3 regions of the Bacillus sp. Marseille-P3661 genome follow, and region 1 is predicted to be linked to each of the others. Evidence: riboswitches for the same ligand, from Rfam matches in the RefSeq annotation. Region 1 holds a riboswitch; each other region holds the start of a gene.
What was found. A riboswitch is a leader RNA that binds a small molecule or an ion and turns the genes downstream of it on or off. The one in region 1 is predicted to bind S-adenosylmethionine.
Positions count from the first base shown of each region.

Region 2: it holds a riboswitch for S-adenosylmethionine, as region 1 does, so the genes downstream of both, metK (methionine adenosyltransferase) here and C1724_RS02055 (LLM class flavin-dependent oxidoreductase) in region 1, are expected to answer to the same signal.
Region 3: it holds a riboswitch for S-adenosylmethionine, as region 1 does, so the genes downstream of both, C1724_RS20325 (hypothetical protein) here and C1724_RS02055 (LLM class flavin-dependent oxidoreductase) in region 1, are expected to answer to the same signal.

Region 1 covers NZ_LT965953.1:447,881-451,170, reverse strand. Annotated here, with positions in the region: gene C1724_RS25890 (DUF6254 family protein) at 423-551, shown strand; gene C1724_RS02055 (LLM class flavin-dependent oxidoreductase) at 606-1,985, opposite strand; SAM riboswitch class I at 2,171-2,278, opposite strand; gene C1724_RS02050 (potassium/proton antiporter) at 2,529-3,290, opposite strand, start outside.
Region 2 covers NZ_LT965953.1:620,772-624,061, reverse strand. Annotated here, with positions in the region: gene C1724_RS02810 (cold-shock protein) at 1-96, opposite strand, end outside; gene C1724_RS02805 (cold-shock protein) at 321-527, opposite strand; gene metK (methionine adenosyltransferase) at 773-1,969, opposite strand; SAM riboswitch class I at 2,237-2,401, opposite strand; gene pckA (phosphoenolpyruvate carboxykinase (ATP)) at 2,759-3,290, shown strand, end outside.
Region 3 covers NZ_LT965956.1:268,718-272,007, reverse strand. Annotated here, with positions in the region: gene C1724_RS20330 (tripartite tricarboxylate transporter permease) at 1-1,028, shown strand, start outside; SAM riboswitch class I at 1,118-1,225, shown strand; gene C1724_RS20325 (hypothetical protein) at 1,355-1,699, shown strand; gene C1724_RS20320 (DHA2 family efflux MFS transporter permease subunit) at 1,892-3,290, shown strand, end outside.

The sequences.
Region 1 (3,290 bases):
TTAATCAGCAACGAAGATTATATATAATTGTTACATTATTTCTGAAGTTAAAAGTTAATAAAGCGCAACAAAAGAGTTTACTATGTAGCCATGGCTAGAAAAAATCATCTAACTTTTTGTTCTATAGCTAAAAAATTATTTCTTAATACACTATTCTTTTCATTATATATCTCCTCGTTTACGTATTAAAGCAATAAATATATTTTATATAGGTATTAAATAATACGAATGATGCCCTTAAAAGTCAAAAATCCTACCAAACTAAATCTGGAATTTGTAACTGTAATCTGAAGAGCCTATTCCTTTTATTAGTACCAATAAATAGCAAATAGTCAACCCTATAAATAAACATTATATATGAATGAACAGAAGTCCTAAGGGCAAACTATTTTTGATAATTTAAACAAAGGAGTTAATGCAAAATGACTCAATCTAAACGACAAGCAGAACGCCAATGGACTAAGAGAAAACAAGCTCAAAATCCGCATGGCAAAGTAAAATCGTTTGAACAATTAGCCAATGAAACAGGCAATAACAACTCCAATCAATAAGTAAAAGGACCGAGGGTAATCGGTCCTTTTTATATTAAACTTCATTGTATTTAATTATGCTAGCGCTACTTTATTAATTCTGTAGCTTGAACCTACATGGTTTTCTGGTAATGCAGCTGTTTTACCAAATAACTTCTCACGATACGTACCTTCTTGGTAATCAGATTGCGTTAACCCTCTTTCTTGCAATATTGGAACAACTAATTCAATAAAGTCTTTCATAGTACCAGGCGCAAGAGCATAGGCAATATTAAAGCCATCAATACCTGTTACCTCAATCCAGCGCTCCATTTCATCTGCGATTTGCTCAGGTGTTCCAATTGAAACAGGACCAAAACCCCCAACACCTGTAGCAATTGCAAGCTCACGAACCGTCCATTTTTTATTTGGACTTGCCTTAGTATAGCCTTCAAGAATGGACTGCATAGCTTGCGTTTCAATATATTTTAGCTCTTGGTCAGGATCATATTGTGAGAAATCAATTCCAGTCCAGCCGCCTAATAATGAAAGAGCCCCTTCATAACTAATATATTGTGTTAACTCCTCATACTTTGCTTGAGCTTCTTCTTCTGTTTTACCGACAATTGGTGTAAATACTGAGAATATTTTAATATCTTCATGGCTGCGCCCTTCCTTATCGGCATCGTCCCTGATCTTCGATACACAGCCCGCCACAATTTCCGGCGTTAATCCTGCAATAAACATACACTCTGCATGCTTAGCTGCAAAAGCTCGGCCTTTTGTAGATGCACCAGCTTGGAATAATACTGGCGTTCTTTGCGGAGAAGGCTCACAAAGATGTCTGCCTTGAACATTAAAATATTTCCCTTTATGATCAATAGCATGAACCTTACTAGGATCAGTAAACACTCGCTTTTCCTTATCTCTTACCGCTGCTCCATCTTCCCAGCTGCCTTCCCACAGCTTATAACAAACCTCTAAATACTCATCCGCAATATTATAGCGCTCGTCATGAGCAATTTGATTTTCTAAGCCAAAAGCTTTCGCCGCACTGTTTAAATATGAGGTTACAATATTCCAAGATACACGACCTTTTGTAATATGATCTAATGTAGACATTCTCCGAGCAAGCTGATATGGATGATCATATGTTACCGCAGCAGTAACCCCAAAGCCTAAATGCTTGGTTGCATGCGACATTGCTGAAATAATTAACATAGGATCATTAACCGGAACTTGCACAGCGTTTTCAATTGCCGCATCTGGTTTACCCTCAAATACATCGTAAATTCCCACGACATCAGCTAAAAATAGTCCATCGATTTTACCCTTTTCCAATAACTGTGCTAATTCCACCCAGTATTCAATGTCATTGTAACGCTGCGATTCATCCTCAGGATGAGCCCACAAACCCGGAGATTGATGACCAACACAATTCATGTCAAATGCATTTAAATAAATACGTTTACCCATTTCATTTTCCTCCTCATTATTTCACATTTTTCAAATAGGAATAGTTGGTTATATAAAAATACAAGCTTTCTTCTTTGACGTTTCTTATCTAAAGCATTTCTGTCATGTATTGTGGAGAAATAAAAAAGCCCCTTCCCTCAAAAACGAGAGAAGAGACTTAGTATCCTAAAAATAAAAGTCCATTCTTCTCATCTTCGGAATTTACAACATTCCTCTGAAATTGGCACCGTGCAAATTGATTGTCGGTTGCCGAGGTTTCGTAGGGTCAGTCCCTCCACCTCTCTTGATAAGAAACAACATTGATTAAGTTTTATGATTATTAAATTACTATAAAAAATTACCAGTGTCAATTGTTTTTTTATAATTTTCATAAAATTCATTTTACTTCAAGAACTTCATTCATCGATAACGACGGTATTAGCAGATCCAATGCGTTTTTTACCCCGATAGGCTAGGCGCAGGAGCTGGACAAATACTCACATAATCTGCCTACCGCTTTAAAAAGTTCAGGATAACCATACCATTTCTAGATTTATAGCTTTATCATCCTGTACTTTCTTCTACAGTGTCCGTTTCCATACTGTATTTTTTTTCTTGTAGTAGTTTTTTTAAATGAGCTTTATTTTTTCTAGAAGAAAGAATATATAGCAAATCTCCTGCCTCAATAGTCGTGTTCCCTTTTGGTGTAATAAGCTGATTATTTCTAATGATTGCATTTACTAAGGAACCTTCTGGAAAAGGAATTTCTAACAATGTCTTGCCTACTATTGCATGGTCTTCCATCATTTCATACTCAAGCATTTCAGCATCGGCCTTACCAAGAGATACGAGCTCTAAAGAATGCATTGGTGTAGCTTTTTCTGGACCTGTTAAGCCAAGCCTTTTTGCTAAATAGGTAATGGTAGAACCGTGGATTAAACAGCTTGTTAATACAACGAAAAATACTACATTAAAAATTAGATTACTTCCTTCCACATTAGCTAAAAGCGGATAGGTTGCAAGTACAATCGGCACAGCTCCTTTTAAGCCGGCCCAAGATAGAAAGACTCGCTCTTTATTAGTATATTTCATCTTAATCGTTGATAAATAAACTGCAATTGGTCTAGCAATTACCATTAAAATAAACGACATCAATAAACCCTTTGTCAGAATATCAACAGTCAACAATTCAGATGGAAATACTAATAAGCCTAAGATCACGAACATTAATATTTGCATCATCCATCCTAAGCCTTCCGAAAACCGGAAGATAGATTGCCTAAAGGCGATTTCCTCTGCATTCCCAATAATTATGCCTGCAATATA
Region 2 (3,290 bases), 170 kb from region 1:
AGCTGAGAAATGTACGAATACATCATCTCCACCTTCAACTTCGATAAATCCAAAGCCTTTTTCTGCATTAAACCATTTAACTTTACCTGCTACCATGGGAAAATTCCTCCATTATATTATAATTATCACCATAAGTGTTTATTTACATAATTTTCCGTTACAAGCATCAAAAAAGTCGTAACTAGAAGAGGACAACATAAAAATCGCCCACACTTCTGTAGTTACGACTTACGAGGTATATCCAAATTATTAATAAACGAACTTAATAGCGTACTTTAAATACTATCGTATATCTTTAATAAAGTCAATTCTTTTTACTTTTATTTGAAATTATGTTTACTATGGTTTTCAACAACTTGTAACATTTTGGTCGTCTCGCTCATTTCACTTTCACAAATAGGACACACGGGCTGTTCACTACTTTTAAAGTTATCCCTAACCCAACAATTACACTCATTGGATGTACATTCCCATACTTTTGTTTCCTCTGTGACAACCTCTTCAACGTTTCTTCTACCGAATGCCATTTCAACACACCTTCCATTGATTAGGCTCAATAATGAACCTACCTATAGTAAAAAAATAAACTTATTATAAAAACAACAACACATCGTGATGTAGTTTATAATAAGTAGATATAAATATTGGTCCCTTTATTACATTATAACCTAAAATTGGCATTTATACCAAGAAGCTAAAAATATCTCTAAAAAAATATGAAAAAGGATAAAAAGTAGCGCCACTAACGCTTTTTTATCCTCTTAAAAAAATATTATAAAGCTTCACTTTTTAGAGCTTCAGCCTTATCTGTAGCTTCCCATGGCACATCAATGTCAGTACGACCAAAATGACCATATGCAGCAGTTTTCTTATAAATTGGGCGACGTAGGTCTAACATTTTAATAATTCCAGCTGGACGTAGATCAAAGTTATTACGAACAACTTCAACTAATTTTTCTTCAGAAACTTTACCAGTTCCAAATGTATCAATCGAAATTGAAACAGGATGTGCTACACCGATCGCATAAGCAAGTTGCACTTCACATTTCTCAGCAAGTCCTGCCGCAACAATATTTTTTGCAACATACCGAGCTGCATAAGCAGCAGATCGGTCAACCTTTGTAGGGTCTTTACCTGAGAAAGCACCCCCACCATGACGTGCATATCCACCGTAAGTATCTACAATAATCTTTCGACCTGTTAAACCAGCATCCCCTTGAGGACCACCAATTACAAAGCGGCCAGTTGGGTTAATGAAATACTTTGTGTTTTCGTCAATAAGCTCGCTTGGAACAACCGGCTTAATCACATGTTCTATTAAGTTACGTTTAATTTGTTCTAAAGTAATTTCCGGATGATGTTGAGTAGAAATAACAATTGTATCAATGCGTTTTGGTTTGTCATTTTCATCATATTCTACAGTCACTTGTGTTTTACCATCAGGGCGTAAATAAGGAAGAATATCTTTTTTACGAACCTCTGTTAAACGACGTGCTAATTTATGTGCTAATGAAATAGGAAGTGGCATCAATTCAGGTGTTTCATTACAAGCAAACCCAAACATTAAGCCTTGGTCTCCTGCACCAATTGCATCAAGTTCCTCTTCAGTCATTTGTCCTTCACGTGCTTCTAATGCTTTGTCTACACCCATGGCTATATCTGGTGATTGTTCATCAATTGATGTTAATACTGCACATGTTTCATAGTCAAATCCATACTTTGCACGAGTATAGCCTATATTTTTCACAGTATCGCGAACAATTTTGGGAATATCCACATATGTAGTAGTCGTAATTTCTCCAGCTACCAAAACTAACCCCGTAGTAACAGATGTTTCGGCAGCTACACGTGCATTAGGATCATTAGCCAAAATTGCATCAAGAATGGAATCTGATATTTGGTCACAAATCTTATCTGGATGTCCTTCTGTAACTGATTCCGAAGTAAATAAACGACGATTTTTTGTCATTTTTTTAATGTACCTCCTATTAAAAATCGATTATCAAGTTAACGGTACTCATTCCCTTTTTTAAGAGGTGGTTATAACAAACTTGATTATGGCTTTTGCTATTTGATTTAGTGATTAGTGATTAACATTAGAAAAACTTGCTCTGTAAGTCCTTTAGCATAGCTTTAGTTTTCCTTATACTATCATCCGGAATAACATATTAATTCAGATAGTATAATAAAAACCTTTCCATTTTTGAGGAAAGGTTTGAAATGTCTTAGCCTTTCACTCTTATCGTTCAAGGCGAATTGCCTTGCCACAGGTTAGCACCTTATAACTATTATTAGGTTGTTCAATTAATTTTTACTTATGAGTAAAAATTAAATTACCATTAATAGTCTCGGTTGCCGGGTTTCCTAGGGCCTGTCCCCCTCCACCAACTCGGGATAAGAGAGTATCCGTTCCGCCCTATAATATCGCAGGGTATACAGCTTGTCAATTAATATCCACCAAAAATAGAAAAAATTAGAAATACTTATACTGGCCTTATAGGTTATGCTATTTGGACAAATCGTTATCTCCTTTATATATAAGATTGAATAGTTTTGATTAATTTTTTCCTTATTATATAAGCAACCATATTCACTTTACGAGTTCAAATGACATAAGCTATATTTAAACCGAAAATTAAAAAAATTAACAAATCAGTGAAAGAAATCACAAATAGTATAGACTATTAATTTGAATATGTTATACTAATCAACATAAAGAATAAGAATAAGCTAAAATTAAAAAAGGATGGTTTTGTTTATGAATTCAGTTAGCAATCGCATCGAATTAAAGGATGTACTTAGCGGGGCAAATGTACATCATAATCCTTCAGTTCCAGTATTAGTTGAAAAAACTTTAGCCCGCGGAGAAGGCGTCTTAACGTCAACTGGAGCCATTTGTGCAACTACTGGAAAATACACTGGCCGCTCACCAAAAGATAAATTTATTGTTGAAGAAGCATCTTCAAAAGACAGCATTGATTGGGGTTCCGTTAACCAACCAATCTCACCTGAGGTTTTCGATGCATTATATCAAAAAGTGTTGCACTATTTACATGTTCAAGGCGAAATATTCTGTTTCAAGGGTTTCGCAGGTGCAGATCCAAAATACCGTTTACCAATGCAAGTAATCAATGAATCTGCTTGGCATAATCTGTTTGCACACCAGCTATTTATCCGCCCTACAGAAGAAGAACTTAAAACACATGAAGCTGAATTTACAGTTATTTCTGCGCCAAACTTCAAAGCTGATCCTGCTGTTGATGGTACAGCGTCAGAAACATTCATTATTA
Region 3 (3,290 bases), on a different contig from region 1:
CAGGTAATTCACTTGTTAAAGGTTTTATTATGTGCTTTATTGGCTTACTAATTGCATCTATCGGTATTGATCCAGTAGGGGGCTTTCCAAGATTCAATTTTGGCTCAACAAATCTGATGAGTGGTGTTAACTTTATAGCCGTTATGATTGGCTTATTCGCAGCATCTGAGGCATTTCAAGCTGTGGAAGATTCCGTAAAAGAAGGACAAGTTATAAAGACCATTAATAAAGCAAAATTGAAATGGGCTGAATTTAAAACTTTGATAGTTACGATACTTAGATCTACTGGGATAGGCACGTTTATCGGTATGATTCCAGGTGCTGGTGGCGATATTTCTGCGTTTGTCGCTTATAACGAAGCAAAGCGCTTTGCAAAGAAAGAAGAAAAATTTGGTGAAGGTGAGCTAAAAGGAATTGCAGCACCGGAAGCAGCCAACAATGGGACAACCGGGGGAGCAATGATTCCTTTGTTAACATTAGGAATTCCAGGAGATGCTGTAACCGCAGTTATGCTAGGTGCCCTAATGGTTCAAGGATTACAACCGGGACCATTGTTATTTCAACATCATCCAGACGTTGTCTATACACTATTTCTAGGAATGTTACTAGCTAATATTATCATGTTAATTGTAGGGTTACTAGCTGTACGATGGTTTATTAAGGTATTAAGTATTCCTAAACTAGTTATAGCTGCAATCATTTTAGTATTATGTGTTGTTGGTTCATATGCTCTAGGTAACAACATGTTTGATGTTTGGGTTATGTTAATATTCGGCATCATTGGTTACTTTATGAAAAAACATGATTATCCAGCCTCTCCAGTGATTCTTGCTTTAATTTTAGGACCGATGATGGAATCCAATTTCAGAAGATCTTTACTAATGGGTAATGGGGATATGTCTATTTTTCTTTCTAGACCAATATCAGCTACATTAATAGCATTAGCAGTCCTTACTTTATTTACACCAATTGTTAAGGATTATATTAATAAAAAGAGAGAGGCTCGTAATCCTAATTTACAAGGTTAATACATTAAAGCTTTTAAGTATAATTGTTATTACTATTTTTTGACAATGACTCACCCTGTTAAGTTATGTTATTATTTTAGTAACTTAATAAATTATTAAGAGTGGACGAGAGATCTGGCTCTATGACTCCACAGCAACCTGTTTTTCTAAAAATAAGGTGCTCCTACCAGCAAAGCAATGGCTTTGAATGATAAGAAAAACGAGCGGCAGCTCCTCTTGCGTTTAAAGCGAGAGGAGCTTTTTTATGGATAAATTCTAATAAAAATCAACATAGTTCGGATTTTGATTGTTCTAGGCCATAAATAAAAATAAGGAGAGAGTAACTGATGAATGCAAATGGAACTGCCAGAGCGTATATGGCAAAAGGAATGAATGCAATGGATTTTTTAAACTATGTGTTAAATTGTATTGATAGAGAATTAAAGGAATGGGGTTTTGAAACAGCTAACACTCTTGTGAGGGGAAACACTATAAATGATTATATTATCGCGCTTAAAATTAATCATAAAGATCATTTCATAAATATTAATCTTCAAACTGTAAAAAACCTTCAAACTAAAGGCGTCTATGCCTTGGACCGTTTATTATGGGATGTTCTTAAAAATAACGGTATTGAACTTAAATATGACCATTATTTAGAAACCGTATATAATATTGGAGGTAAACACTAATACAAAACAACCATTTCTAAAAAGATGAGCTATTAGGCTCATCTTTTTTTACTAAATTTGGCTGATGAATTTTATTCAAAATAATAGCTTTCAAAAGATAAATTATTTGTTATAATAATGAATCTGAATAAAATTAAAACACCATTACCATATTCAAAATTCTACAAACCTAGATAGAAACGGGGAGGAAGTATGGAATCATCTAGCTTTAATAAAACGACAATTGTTGCGCTTTTACTTGCAGGCTCGTTTATCGCGATTCTGAATCAAACATTAATGATCACTGCGATTCCACCTATTATGGACGAGATGGGGGTTACTGCAAATAGCGCACAATGGCTTACGACCGTATTTATGTTTGTTAACGGTATAATGATTCCTGTCAGTGCATTTTTACTGGAACGATTTACAACGCGACAGCTGTTTATTTCAGCGATGAGTATATTTGCGGTTGGGACATTAGTTGGAGGGATAGCGCCTAACTTTGAGATATTATTATTGGGTCGTATTATTCAATCCAGCGGAGCAGGCATTATGCTCCCGCTAATGACAACTGTATTTTTAATGATTTTCCCAATAAATAAACGTGGTGCTGCAATGGGACTAATCGGACTTGTCATATCTTTTGCCCCAGCTATAGGGCCGGCACTATCAGGTTGGGTAACCTCCAATTATTCATGGAGATTGCTATTCTTTATCATTTTACCCATTGCATTGATAGATATAATAATCGCTTACTTCGCTTTAAAAAATGTAACAGAAAATACTAAGCCAAACGTGGATGTTCATTCCATCATTTTATCAACAGTTGGCTTTGGCGGACTTCTATATGGCTTTACGAGTGCGGGGAATTATGGCTGGCTAGATCCAGTGACTCTGATCTCAATTAGTGTAGGTATCCTATCAATTGTACTATTTATTACAAGACAATTACGATTAGAACAGCCAATGCTCGAATTCCGAGTTTTTAAGTATTCAATCTTTCCTTTAGCTGTTGTAATAGGATCAATCACTTTTATGGGATTAATAGGAATGGAAACATTGATCCCCCTATTTATGCAAGATATGCGGGAATTTACTGCATTCGAAGCGGGCCTTGCCCTATTGCCAGGGGCACTTATTACAGGGTTGATGTCACCTATCATCGGACGCATTTTTGACAAAATTGGTGCCCGCTGGCTTGTTATGATTGGCTCTTCTATCCTTGTGATCGCATCATTTGCTTTTATTATAGTAGATATTCAAACATCATTCACTTATATAACGATAATGTATAGTGTGAGGATGTTTGGTTTGGCAATGGTGTTAATGCCGATACAAACTGCAGCTTTAAATCAACTTCCATCAAAATTGATTCCACATGGAGCAGCCATGGATAACACGATGAGAATGATCGCTTCATCGGTTGGGACCGCGGTCCTTGTCACGGTGATGACAACGGCTACGAAACTAGCCGAACAAAAACCTGAAATAGCTTTTCCAGATATTCATGGCGTTAATATCGCTTTTATTGTAGTGACAATTCTATCGTTTATAGGATTGCTAACTTCTATTTTTATAAAAAATAGGCAACCCGCTTATGAAAACGTGG